DNA from 2 places in the Vibrio iocasae genome. Region 1 is predicted to be linked to the other one. Evidence: riboswitches for the same ligand, from Rfam matches in the RefSeq annotation. Region 1 holds a riboswitch; the other holds the start of a gene.

Region 1 (8,389 bases):
AGCTAGTGCTCCCAGTAAGCACATAGAGTAAGCACATAGCCTGAACGCACAATTTTAGTTTTCTACTAACCGATAAATATTCCCACGATCAGTACTAAAATAAATAAACCCATCAGGGCTTAACTCTACATCGCGAATCCTTTCACCTAACTCCTCTGCGATTCTCTGTTCATCAACAATATTCTTTTTATTATCCAGAGTCAGAATATTCAAGTGAGTCAGCTTAAGAGCTCCTGCTACCAGTTTTCCGTTTAAAGAAGGATAACGCTCACCTCGGTATAGCAAAATATTACTAGGGGCGATGGACGGAATGTAAACTTTACGAGGGGATTCTATGCCTTCTTTTTCTTGGTGATCAGCGGCATCTAACGGTCCCCAATATTCTTTACCATGCGATGTAATGGGCCATCCGTAATTGGCTCCTTCTAATATAAGATTTACTTCGTCACCACCACGGGGACCATGCTCAATTGACCATAAATCACCAGTTTTTGAATCATAAAAAAGCCCCTGTGGGTTTCGATGACCAAAGCTCCATATCTCATCGAGAACACTCGCATCATCAACATATGGGTTACCACTGGGAGTAGAACCGTCTAGATTCAGGCGCAATATCGAACCTGCGTGATTAGCAGTATCCTGGCCATTCGGTCTGTCACCGCGATCACCAATGGAAATAAACACATGCCCTTTTCCGTCAAAAGCTATGCGGCTTCCAAAGTGCCTTGCCGTATTACTTGTGGATTTTGAGACAAAAATATCAGTCCATTCAGTGAGGGAACTTTGCTTTAAAGTAGAGTAGGCGAGGGCAGTTGCTGCCCCTTGTGGCGTTGACTTGCTATAGGTGAGAAAAGCTTTATCACTTATTACCGCTATATCCAGCAAGCCTCCCTGACCACGTGTGTAGATTTTATCTACAGTTGGTTGCGTTTTTATGCTTCCGTTACTGATCGTTAGCTTTTTAATACCGCCATTTCGCTCGGTGACCAGTACTGTATCTTTGTCAGGAAAAGCAAGCCCCCAAGGAACAGCAAACCCTTTACCTACCAGTTGGTAACTGTATTGGGAAGCCGCAGCAAAATGTGGTACCAGGAAAAATGACAATAAAAGTAAGTTGTAAAGCGACTTCATAAATCTCTACGTTGTTCGCTGATGAATAAGATAGATCTTAGTCTAAGCGAGGTGTTTTTCCATTAAGCGGTGCTGAATACCCGCTTCCTCATATTGTTCACCGTAAATTGTATACCCTAGTTTAGAGTAGAAGTTAACGGCATGTAGCTGTGAACCCAAATAAATACGTTTGTAGTTATTGGTTACAGCGACTCTTTCCAACTCGGATAAGATTAGCGTCCCGTATTGTTTGCCTCTGTGTTCTTTCAATACTGCGACTCGCCCGATATGCCCGTCGCTGAGTATTCTTCCGGTTGCGACGGCTTCTTTGCCAACAAATACAACGGCATGAATAGAATGGAGGTCTTGTCCGTCGAAATCAATGTCAGGATCAACATTCTGTTCCTTAGTAAATACTGTGTTTCTGATGGTTTTGATGGCTAGTTTATGAGAACTGTCGAAGCTGGTACTAATTACTTTATGATCATCCATTGTGTCTGTCTCTTTTCGAATTTTCTGGACCATTCTTACCCTCTGTATATGGCTATTTCCTATGAAAATTACAAGTTCAAATCGCGATTTAGCATTTGCATGATGAGCAATGAGAATACTTGCTGTCTAGTTGTTGATTAATTGAGCATTAGTTGGTATTTGATGCAGATTCAATTTGGCTTTAACGCTTGGTTTTATTACTATGTACAGCTATTCATGAATACATCCGTGGGCGTGTTGATCTTTCCAAATTGCAATAGTTAAAGCTTGCAATATGAAAAGACCAAAACGCCCATAAATTATGGACACTACCGAGAGGTAGATGAGGAAAAGATGCAACATCTACAAGAGATCATTGCTAACGCAACAGCCGCCATTGAAAGCGCTGATTCGTTAGTTGCACTTGATGAAGTGCGTGTTCAGTTTCTAGGTAAAAAAGGTGAGCTGACTGCTCAGCTTCAGAGCCTGGGTAAACTACCACCAGAAGAGCGCCGCAGTGCTGGTCAAGAGATCAACAAAGCAAAAGGTGCGGTTCAGCAGGCTATTGCGGCTCGTAAAGATGCGCTACAGCGTGAAGAGCTAGAGAAAAAACTCGCTGCAGAAACTATCGATGTAACACTGCCGGGTCGTCGTATTGAAAACGGTGGCCTACACCCTGTTACTCGTACTATCGAGCGTATCGAAAGCTTCTTTGGTGAGCTAGGCTTTACCGTTGAGTCAGGTCCAGAAATTGAAGATGATTTCCACAACTTTGATGCGCTAAACATTGCAGAAGATCATCCGGCTCGTACTGACCACGATACTTTCTTCTTCAATCCAAAGCTGATGCTTCGTACCCACACTTCTGGTGTACAGATTCGTACTATGGAAGAGCGTCAGCCTCCACTACGTTTTATTGCTCCTGGTCGTGTTTACCGTAACGACTACGATCAGACTCATACCCCAATGTTCCATCAGGTAGAAGGTATGCTGGTTGACGAAAACGTAAACTTCGCACAGCTTAAAGGCATTCTTAACGACTTCCTATGCAACTTCTTTGAAGAAGATCTGGAAGTGCGTTTCCGTCCTTCTTACTTCCCATTCACTGAGCCTTCAGCAGAAGTAGATGTGAAAGGTAAGAATGGCAAATGGCTTGAAGTTCTTGGCTGTGGCATGGTTCACCCTAACGTACTTCGCAGCGTAGGCATCGATCCTGAGAAATACTCTGGCTTTGCTTTCGGTATGGGTGTTGAACGTCTGACGATGCTTCGTTACGGCGTAAATGACCTACGTGCGTTCTTCGAGAACGACCTTCGTTTCCTAAAACAGTTCAAGTAAATCAGGGGCAGTCGAACTATGAAATTCAGTGAATCCTGGCTACGTGAGTGGGTTAACCCATCGGTAACTACTGACGAGCTTACACATCAAATCACTATGGCTGGCCTTGAGGTTGATGACGTACTACCTGTCGCTGGTGAGTTCACCGGCGTAAAAGTTGGTAAAGTTGTTGAATGTGGTCAGCACCCAGATGCAGACAAACTTCGCGTAACGAAAGTAGATGTTGGGGCTGAAGAGCTTCTAGATATCGTATGTGGCGCGCCAAACTGTCGTGAAGGCCTTAAAGTTGCAGTTGCAACGGTTGGTGCTGTGCTTCCTGGTGATTTCAAAATCAAGAAAGCAAAACTACGTGGTCAGCCTTCTCACGGCATGCTTTGTTCTTTCACAGAGCTTGGTATCGATGTTGAGTCTGATGGCATCATGGAGCTATCAGAAGCGGCAGAAATTGGTATGGACTTCCGTGCGTTCCTCGATCTGGAAGATGTAACGGTAGACGTTGACCTGACTTCTAACCGTGCTGACTGTTTCAGCATTCGCGGTCTTGCTCGTGAAGTGGGCGTACTAAACCGCGCTGACGTAACTGAGCCGGTTTTTGAAGCGGTTGCTCCATCAATCGATGACACAATCTCTATTGATGTTAAAGCTTTTGATGCATGTCCTCGTTACCTTGGTCGTGTGGTTAAGAATGTAGATGTAACAGCGGCTACACCAATCTGGATGCAGGAAAAACTACGCCGTTGTGGTATTCGCTCTATCGATCCAGTGGTTGATATCACTAACTATGTTCTGCTTGAGCAGGGCCAGCCAATGCACGCATTCGATCTAAACCAGATTGAAGGTGGTATTGTGGTTCGTCTGGCAGAGCAGGGCGAGAAGCTGACTCTTCTTGACGGCAACGAAGCTGAGCTTAACAGCGATACACTAATCATCTGTGACCACAACAAACCACTAGCTATTGGTGGTGTATTCGGTGGTGAAGGTTCCGGTGTAACGACTGAAACTAAAGATGTGCTACTTGAGTGTGCATTCTTTGCTCCTGATGCAATTAAAGGCCGTGCACGTAGCTATGGTCTGCACACAGATGCTTCAATGCGTTACGAGCGCGGTGTTGACTACGCGCTACAACCAAGTGCTATGGAACGCGCAACGCAGTTGCTGATTGAAATCTGTGGCGGTGAAGCGGGTCCTGTAATCACAGCCGAATCTGAAGCGGATCTTCCGAAGCCAAATACGGTTTCTCTACGTCGCACTAAGCTGGATAACCTGCTTGGTCATCACATCCCATCTGCAGATGTGGCGGAAATTCTTGAGCGTCTGGGTATGTCTGTTGAAACAACAGAAGAAGGCTGGACTGCACAAGCTCCAACATGGCGTTTTGATATCGCTATCGAGCAGGATCTGGTTGAAGAAGTTGGCCGTATCTACGGTTACGACAACATCCCTAATCAGGCTCCAGTAGCAGCTCTTGCAATGAACCTGCATAAAGAAGCGGATCAGCCTCTTAAGCGTGTTCGTGATCTGCTTGTCGATCGTGGTTACCACGAAGCAATCACATACAGCTTCGTAGAGCCAGAACAGCAGAAACTGATTGTGCCTGATGTTGAGCCTTTGATTCTTCCATTCCCGATCTCAGCGGATATGTCTGCCATGCGTCTTGGTCTGATTCAGGGCTTGTTGAACACAGTTGTTCACAACCAGAAGCGTCAGCAGCCACGTGTTCGTCTATTCGAGCAAGGTCTGCGCTTTATTCCTGATCAAGCAGCTGAGAATGGCATGCGTCAGGAAACAATGCTTGCTGGTGTTATTGCTGGTACTCGTAGTGAAGAGCACTGGGACATTGAGTCAAACACCGTTGATTTCTTTGACCTGAAAGGCGACCTGGAAGCGATTCTGGAGCTTACTTGCAACGAAAAAGCGTACAGCTTTAAAGCGGCTAAGCACCCGGCACTTCACCCTGGTCAGTCAGCAGCAATTGTTGTTGATGGAAAAGAAGTCGGTGTTATCGGTACTGTTCACCCAGAATTAGAGCGTAAGTTTGGCCTGAATGGCCGTACTATCGTATTCGAAATTGAATGGGCTGCAATTAACGAACGTGTAATCCCTGAAGCGGTTGCTCTGTCTAAGTTCCCATCAAACCGTCGTGACATCGCATTGGTTGTTGATGAGTCTGTAGCATCAGGTGATGTTGTAGAAGCTTGTCTGAAATCTGGTGGTGAGTTCCTGACAGATGCGAAGCTGTTCGATGTGTACGTAGGTAAAGGTGTAGAAGAAGGTAAGAAGAGCCTTGCTATCGCACTAAGCCTTCAGTCTGTTGAGCGTACGCTTGAAGATGCGGACATTGCTGGTTCTGTAGATGCCATCGTTGCTGCGGTTTCTGAGCAGTTCGGTGCGACACTGCGTGACTAATTAAAAGTCATTGCGATCAAGAAGGGCGCTTGTTTAAGCGCCCTTTTTTAAGGCTTCTAATATAGATAAGCTTCGTTGGCTAGCTTTCTATACTTTAAGCGCTTTGTAACTCGGAATCCACGGGCTGTGACAATTCATGTCTACGAATTTCCACATTACCAATAAGTAACAGACAAGCGCCGATGATCTGATACTCGTTGAGTGAAATATCTAACGCCCACCAGTTTATCAGTGCTGCAAACACGGGGAAGGTCATCTCTGCGAGCGTAGCAGCTTGTGCGGGCACTCGCTTTAATCCCTGGTAATAGAACCACATACCGACTAAGCCACTAAGTAGTGCCATAAGCACCAATGAGCTCAAATCTCCGGTGGTGATAGTGGTAATCTGCTCCTGATTTAATACCCCCAATGTTGCGAGAACAAGTAAACCAGTGGTAAAACGCCCGGACATGATGGCATTAGCCGACATGCCTGTTTGAGATAAATACTTTCCGCAAACGGTGGCCATACCCCATGCAAACACTGCAAGTAGTGTGTATCCGTACCCCATAACAATATCGTTGCTCAAATCGCTATAGTGAAGGTTTGCCGAACTTAACTTGGCAATATCAGTCCACATCATGGTTAGGCTCCCTGCAAGAATAACCAGAGCCCAAAAGGCAAAGTGCTTACGAATCTGCTCTTTAAGAAGCCAGGAGGCCGCGAGAATGGCGACAAGAGGCTGCAGTTTTTGTAACAGAATCACAACGGTAGGATTCAGGTATTGAAACGCCTGAGTAAACGCAAGTGTACCAACAGCCGAGCCAATTCCGCCAATGAAGAATAAACTAACAAAACCAAGACGAGATAAACGTTTAAACTCAGCTTTATGCTTGATAAGCAGCGGAAGCGTAATTAAAAACAGTGTGATGTGTTCAAGTAAAACGATTTGAAGGGTAGAGTACCCTGCATTTAATAGTGGGTAACGTATCAAGGTATCTAACGCCCAGGTCAGACACGCGATCATGATAAAGAATGTACCTGCCATCTTAATTTCCTTTTTAATAAAGATGAACAGGGGCGATGATTGAAAAACAATAGACAAATACTCTGGCATGCAGAAAAGGCGGCACAGTGACTCAACGGTGTGAGCGCCATGATACCTGAATCTAAACTTGCCAAAGCAGAACTTTCACCTGACGGTAAAGCTCTCTAGTCGATCTTCTTTCATCCGGACTATTACCGTCGGCTTTGGAGTCTCACCAAATCTGCTGACCTTAGAAGAAATTACATCCACTAAGCGCTCGCGGGCTTTTTGCTATCAATATCTAAGTATAAATAAGCAAATTACCGCCGGTGGGGAATTGCGCCCCGCCCTGAAGTTCGATTTAAATTATGAATCGTTAGAACTTTATGTATTTTCTAAAATAAATTCAATAGTCTGTATCAATAAACCGACAAAAAAACAAAGGGCTCACAGATGTGAGCCCTTGAACTATTCAGCTTAAGTGGTTGGTTACTTAAACATCTCAGAAGTAACTAGTACAATACCGTTTGGTGACACTGTGTACTTCTCTGCGTCTGCAGCTGGATCTTCACCAATTACTGTGCCATCTGGAATCTGACAACCTTCACCTACGATAACCTTAGTTAGTCGACAGTGACGACCTACATCAGCATTTGGCAGAATGATTGAGTCCTTAATGGTTGAGTAGCTGTGTAGGCGAACATCGGAAGAAACCAGAGAGTGTTCAACCGCTGCACCAGATACAATTACGCCTGCTGTAAGTACTGAATCTACTGCGTAGCCGCGACGGCCATCGTCATTGAATACAAACTTCACACCAGGACGCTGGCTCTGGTTTGTAATTACAGGCCATTCCTGAGAGTACATATCCAGCTCTGGGTCTGGGGAAAGCAGATCCATGGTTGCAACATAGTACTCATCCAGGTTACCAACATCGCGCCAGTAAGCCGTTTTACCAGGGTGACCGCCTCCGTCAGCGAATACATAACCGCTAACTTTATGACGACCAAGAAGGCCAGGGATGATGTTATGACCGAAGTCGTGGTTATAGTCAGGATCTTCAAGTGCATTTACCAGCTCTTCTTCAAGAAGGTCTGCATTGAAGATGTAGATACCCATAGAAACAAGTGCTTTAGATGGGTCATGTGGGTCTGCTGGTGGATTAGCCGGCTTCTCTACAAATGCTTTTACTTCACCTTCGCCATCGATACCCATTACACCGAATGAAGACGCTTCTTCAATTGGTTTGTGGATACAAGCAACAGTAACTGCTGCATTTGTTTCCACATGGAAGTTAAGCATACGTGAGTAGTCCATTTTGTAGATATGGTCACCACCAAGTACAAGAACGTATTTAGAGTTTTGCTTTTTAATCAGATCAAGGTTTTGGTATACCGCATCCGCTGTACCACGATACCAATCTTCACCTGTTCTTTGCTGTGCCGGAACGATACGAACACCTTCGCCCATTGCTGGAGAAAGAACCTGCCAGCCGTCTTGAAGATGATCAATCAAATCCTGCGCCATGTATTGAGTTAGGACGCCTACCTTACGAATACCTGAGTTAATACAGTTAGAAAGAGTAAAATCAATAATTCGAAACTTACCGCCAAATGAAACAGCTGGCTTCGCGTTATTACTTGTCAATTGTTTTAATCGTGTTCCTTTGCCTCCTGCCAAAATAAGTGCGCTTGTTTCTCGAACAAGTCTATTGGTATCAGCATGCGAATAATTGTTACTTGACATATATTTAAAGCCTTTTAAATAAAAAAATAATAAAACTGTCAGCACCCTTGTAGTTTGGGGGCTAGCACTGACCCATTTACAGTACTATGTTTTTTCCAACAACTTTGTTGCGTGCGTCACTGTTCAGGGGAAATGCATACTAAATTAGTTATATATTTGTTTTATGCCATGTAGTTGATATTCAGTGATTGAGTGTAGGAAACAATTATGTTTCAATTGTAAAACTTTACCCGCCTAACAGGTTAAAACTTAAAGAAATATCTTGGGTTTTATCATAAAAACTGCAAATAAATCTTATCTCTTACAATCCCT
Region 2 (8,389 bases), 330 kb from region 1:
GAATAAAACGAAGTTTTTCAGAGAGCTCCAGTGCACGAGAAGTAGGCTCCAACCCTTTTGCTGTGCGGATGAATAACGGGTCGTCAAAGGTTGTTCTCAGCCTAGACAATGTATGGCTCATCGCTGACTGAGTAACATTCATTCTTTTGGCGGCCCGGCCAACGTGTAACTCATCTAGCAGCACATCTAATGACCTGAGCAGATTAAGATCGACTTTTGAAATATTAATTTCATTCATAATTAAAATCAGTAACAACCATTTCCATTAATATAGCGAACTCCCTAGACTTTAACCAACCAAGTCAGGAGTATTAATCATGAATGTTGTTCTCTACACAATGACAGGCTTGTTGTCTGCATTTTTCTTATTTGCAAGTTCGATCAAAATCCTTGGTTGGCAAAAGATGATTTTTGAAACCCAGATGAACTATATGCACAGTTACGGATTTAATCGCCAAATTCTGTTCGTGATTGGGCTAATGGAATGTTTCGGTGCCATCGCTATCTGGTTTTATGGAACGCTTGTGGGCTTACTCGGTGTGCTTGCGTTACTGGGCCCATCTTTGGGCGCTATTTTCTTCCACCTTCGTTACGATACTCCGAAAGAGGGAGCAGCAGCCATGGTCACAGCAACACTGTCAGCGCTAGTGCTATATCTGGTATACGCTCCGTTTTAGTTAAGCCTTTCCAACAGCATCTTCATAGGGAAATCTATGGGGATGCTGTTCTTGTAACTGGTCGATCCAGTTAAATTGTGTCTATACTGAGCAGACAGAAAATAATAATGAATGTCAGTCTCAATGAAAATACATACGCTCTCAGGTTATATTCAATCAATATATCTGGTTGAATATAAAGATAAACTACTGCTCCTTGACGGTTGTAGCCGTGCGGATACCGAGTACGTCTGCTCGTTTATTCGCGACGAACTAAAGCGTCCTCTATCTGATTTAAAGCTTATTGTAGTCACTCATATGCACCCGGACCATGCGGGTGGTGCACATACGCTACGCAAGCTCACAGGAGCAAAAATCGTCACGTCTAAACATGAACATCACTGGTATCGAGGCGTGGATGGCTGGTTGATGTATTTCACCGATTTGTGTTTGGCAAGGTGGGTCGCCAAAAGAAAGAAAAAGAAGCCCATCATGCTCTACTATTCGCCATGGTTAAAACCGGATATCCGTTTGCGCGACGAAGAACTGCTTCCCGGATTCGAAGAATGGCAAATATTGGAAACCCCAGGCCACACAGACAGAGATTTGTCTCTATTACATATCCCTAGCAACCGCATCTACGTTGCAGACCTGATGGTGACTGTAAAAGGCAAGTATGTCCCTCCCTTTCCTATTTTCTATCTCAACAACTACCGTCGTTCGTTAGAAAAAGTATTGAGTTACGAACCGGAATCGCTTTGGCTTGCTCATTCAGGAGAGGTTCAACTCAACGACGAAGACCTGGATTATTTGATGCAATCAATACCGCGCAGGCCAACAACACACTGGCGAGCAACAAAACATAAAACCAGACAAATAATCAAACTTATTAGAACTAAGTAATACAAGTCGAAAACAAAGTGGGATATAATTTATCCGCTTGAAAAAGCATATCCTTTTTTGCTTCGTGGGAGATAAAGCGCGTCATGAACGCTTTGTTGAACCGAGGCATGATGTAGAGCATATCTGCCGGTTAAAATTTAAAATACTGACCTGTTTTCTTCTTAACTCCAAAACAACAGTAATTTGATAGGGGAAGGCAGCCCCGATTAACTGGCCAGTATGTATCTCATCTTTGTTTTCGATTCTACGAGCCGAAAACACCAAGGGGAGGTATTTAATTACCTCCCCTTCTTTCTTATTAGACGATGAACCTACATCGCTTCCAGACTTATTCCTGCTCTTCTATCTCAAGCGTAATATAGCCTCGATTGTTGGCATAAAACGCCCAAGCATCGTTGGCGTAGCAGTAGAGGTAGCCAGATTTTTTAACGGTATACACCTTTTCTTCACCAATCATAAATGACTCCATAGGCGACGCTGTACCGTCTTTATCGGGATTCCCTCCATTGGCTATCGCACCCATCAGACAGAACCAAGGACATTCGTCATGCCTTTTACTTCCGATAAAATTAGCGTTTTCTCTTCCAAGCAATTCCTGAAATATGGTGGTTTCGACTTTGCCAATCAAAGTGCCAACCGAACGTAGAATTTCCTGAGCGTTAAAGCCGTCACTGCCCTCCCCTTGCGGCCCACAGATGATGGTTGAATCAGCCCACGCACCATCAGCTTTAAAGCGATAAGTTTTACCTTTGGACAGATATATACCTGTCCAGTAATGCTGGTGCCGGGCGTATATATCTAAAGTTAATTTGTCTCCCGGAACCAATGTTCTTGTCTGGAGATACTGGCCGTATGCCCGAGGAGGATCGCTATGTCTTCTTAACGCAGAAAAGTGGAACTGATTCTGGTGATGTTGAATATCCGGAATGGAACGAGGAGAAGTGATTAGAGCCTTCATGGCTCCAGTATGTGAATCGTGCAATGTCGCTTTGTAATTCGGCGCAATCTGGTCAGTCAGGTTCTCATGCCACTCTATATCAGGAGCTGCCTCTTTGATCTCTTCCAGCATCCACAATAGTGCACCATCAGACAGCCCACTCTCTTTGTAACCGCCACCAACATCACAATGAACACCTGGGAACCACTTCTGAACGAGATCCGATGTACTATTCTCATCATCTTTAATCCACAAAGTTGGTGAAAAGCTACCACGCTTCTCATCAATCGCTAATGCCTGCCGTGCATATTGGATAGATGGGCTCAGACTTGTGTCATGAAAAGCGTATTTTTTGGGATCGTCAAACAGATCCGAAATAGCTTTATCGTCTGGCACCCCTAAAGCACCAACCGTATCCCAAACTCCTATGAAAAAAACCTTATCAGAGTTTGGATGAAACTCTATGTTCATATCGAGGGCCATCAACATCTCTTTCGAGCCTTCCTCGCGATAGCCTTTTGAATAGATTTCGCTGACAACCTCTTCCCTTTCAGTTGCATCACAAACAGAAAAATCAGCCAAACCATATCGACAAATCATTCCACCCAGACTTCGGGCAGAAAATGCACCCCGGCTAAAACCAAACAAGAAAATTCTGTCTCCCGGCTGGTATTTATCACATAACCATTGATAACAATCCCGAATATCTTCACTAACACCCACACCAAGGGCACCACCCAACACTTTGTCGAGAATGTTACCTGTTCCTACTCCAGCCTGGTACCGGGTCTCCTGTTCGCCCGAAATCTCTTTTAAACAATTGAATAGCTGCCTGACATTGGTGGGCGCATAAACCCCATCATCTTGATTGTCTTTTGCATTCCAGGTTCCATCACAACACACAAGTAAATTTGCCATTGTTCACGTCCTTTTGCTGATGACTATCTTGAAGGTAGACAGCTATCAGAATTTAGGTGTGAACAATGGCTAAAAACAAAGATTTATATTACTCTTAGCGCGTCCAAAACTTGGACATACACTATTTTGTATAAATTCTCAGGGCGGGGCGAAATTCCCCACCGGCGGTATATCCCTATTTTTGTTTTAGTGATAAGCCCGCGAGCGCTCGATTCGTCGAGGTCAGCAGATCTGGTGAGATGCCAGAGCCGACGGTTATAGTCCGGATGAGAGAGAATGGAAACACACCAGATTCTAAGGCGTTCTTGCGCCCGGAGACTGGTGCATTTTGCTTTGTGTTTTATCCCTCAAGAAACAGCCCTGATTCTGGTATCAATATATGGAGTAACCATGAATCAGACCTCACTATTTGCCGAATTTGGCGACCCTATCACTCGTGTAGAAAACGCTTTACTTGCACTTCAAAAAGGCAATGGCGTTATGCTTTTAGATGATGAAGACCGCGAAAATGAAGGCGACATCATATACTCAGCCGAACACCTTACCCCTGCTCAGATGGCGCTGATGATCCGTGAGTGCAGCGGCATTGTTTGCCTATGCCTGACCGATGAGCAAGCGAATCTACTAGACCTGCCTCCAATGGTAGTAAATAACGATAGCGCAAACCAAACTGCCTTTACCGTGACTATCGAAGCTAAGGTTGGCGTAACAACGGGAGTATCGGCGCAAGACCGTTGCACAACTGTAAAAACAGCCATCAACCCTGATGCTAAGCCAAGCGATTTAGCACGTCCTGGCCATGTATTCCCTCTTCGTGCTCGCCCAGGTGGCGTTCTTGAACGCCGCGGACACACAGAGGGTACGGTTGATTTAATGAAGCTTTCCGGGCTTATGCCAGCGGGTTTACTATGCGAGCTAACCAACCCAGACGGGACAATGGCGAAAACCCCAGAAATCGTCACTTTTGCCAAAGCGCACGATATGCCTGTTCTGACCATCGAGGATATTGCCTTTTACCGCAATCAGATGATGCAGAAAACGGCATAAAATGGTGCTAAACAGCTATTAAATAACCAATTAGCACTTAAAGAGGCGTTTTTCGAAGATTTACCCTTGACCTAAGCCATCAGAATCATTAAATTAGCGCCTCGTTGCCCAAGGTGGTAACAAAAATCAAAATTTGGTGAGGTGTCCGAGTGGCTGAAGGAGCACGCCTGGAAAGTGTGTATACGGCAACGTATCGAGGGTTCGAATCCCTCCCTCACCGCCATATCTTAGAAAAAAGACGCATAATGCGTCTTTTTTTGTATCTGCAAAACGGTAAACTGATTAGTTATTGGCCGCTAAAAATTCATGAGAAGCAACGATGAACCAACAAGATCTGCACTGGAATATGAAACCTAACGTTCGCCTAGCCATTCAGTTGGCAAAAAGAGACGTACCTTCACTTGTGTATGATGCTGTAAATTTAGAAGGGGTTGCAATGACCTTACCTGAAGTGCAGACAATCCTTGATGGAATCACAGTTGGTGGGCACCGAATTAGCGACCAAAATATGGCGATGAACCAGGCAAAAACCTGGAAAGCTATATTCGAAGAGGTGCTCGATGGATCTTTTGAATTCACTAAGGAAGCGGCACTTAAGTTTCACAATATAGCAGGTCAAGAAGAAGCTCTTGTCTGGGGAGCTTTCAGAACCGGATACGTCTCCATCACCGGTTCCGATTATGAACCACCCGCTCCAGATGATCTTGATTCCAAGTGGCAAGAGATGCAAAAGCTAGTTGAAAGTCAGAGTGATATATACGACAAAGCAATCACTGCTTTCCTACAGATGGCTAGAGCTCAGTTCTTCTGGGATGTAAATAAAAGAACTGGCCGATTTATGATGAATGCGATCCTCTTATCTGCAGGCTTCCCGATCATTAATGTACCTGCAAAACGTCAACAAGAATTCAATACTCTTATGCTGGAGTTCTACGCCACTAACAATATGGAACCTATGAACAAGTTTTTGCGTAGCTGTTTAGACAACAAAATAGCGCTTAATTTTAAGATGGAGCTTGGTGTTTAATAGTTACATATACACTATGAAAAAAATAAACGTCGTCGGCACTAGTGGGAGCGGTAAAAGCACATTTAGCCGCATGCTGGCCCATAAACTTAACTAACCTCACCTGGAAATGGATGCCCTATTCTGGAAGCCAGACTGGACAGAAAGTCCGGATGATGAGTTTTTTGCCAAGCTGGAAAACCAACTATCTAAGCCTGAATGGGTTCTTGATGGGAACTACAACCGGACCAGACCGATCAAATGGGCTGAAGTCGATACGGTTATTTGGTTAGATTACTCCTTCCCCAGAACGCTGTCCCAAGCTTTAAAAAGGGCCTTTGTAAGATCCGTAACCAAAAAGGAAATATGGCCTGATACTGGGAATGTGGAAACTTTTAGTAAATCATTCTTCAGTAAGGACTCCATCATTATTTGGACACTAAAAACATACAAGAGTAATCGCACGCGCTATCTGGACATGTTCGAAGATCCAAAGTATAGCCATATTACTTTTGTTCGTATTACCAGTCCCAGAATGGCGAAGAAATTCATCAGCGAGCAATTAAAGTAAAAAAGGACAATTCCTTTGTAGTAAACGGAAAGCAATTCTGATCGATTAGAGTTGGAGAACCCGCTTTAGAACAAATTGTGATCCAAAAACACCTTCTCTTCGTAGACATAATTGCTAACCCATATCCATCGCGATGTAACTGTGTTTAGTCGTTCGATGTGCCAGCAATAATCTTTATCTGAGGTTAGAAGGTAGAGATTAGGTATTGTGTTAAAGGAGGAAGGTATGGAGCAAGCCACCTGTTTTCGGCTCGTAAAATTGTCAATTGTTTTGAGCGTACTCCTTACGGCCATTAGCACTCCAGCCTCTGAACGCACCTTAAATGCTGTTACTTTGGATTATCCTCCCTATGAGTTTTTGCACAATGGAGAACCCAGAGGCATTGCCATAGACCTTATCAACGAGGCGACAAGAAGAGCTCATTTAAATGTTGAATTTGAGTTCCTTCCATGGAGTAGAGCCGTTTTCAAAGCGGAAGCAGGACGGGCTGATATCCTCTTTAATGCCGGAGTAAATGATGCGCGGAAGGTATGGGGGCGTTATGGCGAGTGCGTATTAATTCTGCAAAGCTACTATCTGTTCAAGAGGCGTGAAGAGGCATTTACCGTAAACTCTGATTTTAGCAACGTTAAAAGCAAATCTATAGGCATACGACTCGGATATTTATATGGCTCAGGAAGTTTTCGCCAAGCCATCGATCATAATAAGTTTGCGCGTGTTGAATACACCAAATCTACGAAACAAAGTGTCGATATGCTACTTGGAAAACGTATGGACATGTTTGTGGGCGACTACATGCCAGTGATGTCTTACATTAAACGTCACGGCTTTGAAGATCAGATAGATATCGTCAAGCTAAGCTCTAAGCCCGGAGAAAATTTTCAGGTTTTGACCTGGCCTACCTACTTGCTATTTAACAAAGAAACCGTTCCCCTTGAATACGTGAAAAAGCTCGATCGCGCGATGGCTGAAATGAAAGAAGATGGCTATTTTGAAGCGGTTTACTCGCACTATGATGAAGGTACTTTCCCTTATTTGGTTAGGTTTAGCCCAAACAGAAAAGAGAGTAGCCATTCGAAGTAAACAAGTCTTTTTTGAATAAATACTATGACTGAAATTTGGATATATTTACAAGTCCGAGAGCCTGTTCGGCTCTCTAACTTTTATTTTAATAGTTCGATAATACTCAGGATATAAGTTGGGAATGCGCGGCCACTAATATCGAAGCGATAACCAGCTCCAATAGAAGTGGCGGAACAACCGCTTTCTCAAATCCATCCATTACGAGCCCTACAACACGTCCTACTGCAATAGCAGCCATCAAAATAGCAACAGCGAGATAACCCATTGTTTGCCCTGTCATCTGACTGATAACGAGTATTGCTACGCTAGCCAAAAACAACCCGCCAATGACTGAGCGAATGGTATTTAGCCCCGAGATTCCTATCGGTTCCACAGAAAAATTGGCGAGCATTTTGTTGGGTGCGAACATGGACATTAATCCAAGTCCCAGAAGCATCAGAGTCACCAACCCTACAAGTATTTGTATAGTAAGTTCCATAATTTTCTCCCTATAAGTTATCTGCGGTTCTATGAAAACTGTTGAATGGCAAGACGGGCATTGTCTTGAGCAATGATGTTATCGATTGTCGGCTCAATGGTGACCTGATCAACTACTGGACCTGTTGGTGACCCCTGATGACTTGCATAGAATCTTCCGGTTTCGAAACGAGGATCAAATAAACCGTCCAAATATCGTCTTGCCCCTTTTTCTACGCTGTGCATCATTCCAATCATCGGCATAAACAGACCACCGATGTACTTGAAGAACAGTTTTTTCCCAAACGGCAAATCGTCCATACCGTTGGTCCCTGTTGTTCCTCCAGGACTCATCGTGATAAACCGGATATGTGGGTGTTGCCTTGACATAGAAGCCATCCATAGTGCCCCCATCAGCTTTATCGTACCGTAGATATCCAGCGGGTCAGCTTTTGGCCCAAACTTACTCCCGTTAGCGACAGAGGAAAATTCTTCAATAGACTTATTACTGAGCTCTGGCTTAGCAACCCCCATTTTAGGAATACCTCGTGCTGTTTCAGAACCTGCGTAAAGGATGGTAGAAGTGACAAGCTGACGTTTGATTAGCTCATCAACTAACACAGCATGACCCAGAACGTTAGATGCAAAAATGTTGGTTACTCCATCGTTGGTCAGTTTGTTTGGTGTCTGACCTCCTGTTCCACCAGCGTTAAGTACAACTGCATCAATCGGACTGGTGAACTTGCTCACAGCATTTCTCACCAAACCTGAATCCGACACATCCATTAGTATGATATGGAAGATGTGTTTAC

Evidence for each region. Region 1 has a riboswitch for FMN ahead of SNR28_RS17205 (DMT family transporter). Riboswitches for the same ligand answer to the same signal wherever they lie in the genome.
Region 2: another riboswitch for FMN. It lies ahead of ribB (3,4-dihydroxy-2-butanone-4-phosphate synthase); the one in region 1 lies ahead of SNR28_RS17205 (DMT family transporter).

What each region holds. Positions count from the first base shown of each region.
Region 1 covers NZ_CP145311.1:1,609,280-1,617,668, forward strand. The annotation lists gene SNR28_RS17185 (PQQ-dependent sugar dehydrogenase) at 55-1,131, opposite strand; gene SNR28_RS17190 (GNAT family N-acetyltransferase) at 1,174-1,635, opposite strand; gene pheS (phenylalanine--tRNA ligase subunit alpha) at 1,936-2,919, shown strand; gene pheT (phenylalanine--tRNA ligase subunit beta) at 2,938-5,325, shown strand; gene SNR28_RS17205 (DMT family transporter) at 5,420-6,352, opposite strand; FMN riboswitch at 6,520-6,692, opposite strand; gene glgC (glucose-1-phosphate adenylyltransferase) at 6,821-8,077, opposite strand.
Region 2 covers NZ_CP145311.1:1,280,324-1,288,712, reverse strand. The annotation lists gene SNR28_RS15720 (LysR family transcriptional regulator) at 1-238, opposite strand, end outside; gene SNR28_RS15715 (DoxX family protein) at 318-677, shown strand; gene SNR28_RS15710 (MBL fold metallo-hydrolase) at 801-1,559, shown strand; gene SNR28_RS15705 (DUF2235 domain-containing protein) at 1,888-3,414, opposite strand; FMN riboswitch at 3,545-3,696, shown strand; gene ribB (3,4-dihydroxy-2-butanone-4-phosphate synthase) at 3,805-4,461, shown strand; tRNA gene SNR28_RS15695 (tRNA-Ser) at 4,597-4,684, shown strand; gene SNR28_RS15690 (Fic family protein) at 4,781-5,488, shown strand; partial or broken gene SNR28_RS15685 (adenylate kinase) at 5,505-6,038, shown strand; gene SNR28_RS15680 (substrate-binding periplasmic protein) at 6,264-7,121, shown strand; gene SNR28_RS15675 (DUF4345 family protein) at 7,225-7,599, opposite strand; gene SNR28_RS15670 (SDR family NAD(P)-dependent oxidoreductase) at 7,629-8,389, opposite strand, start outside.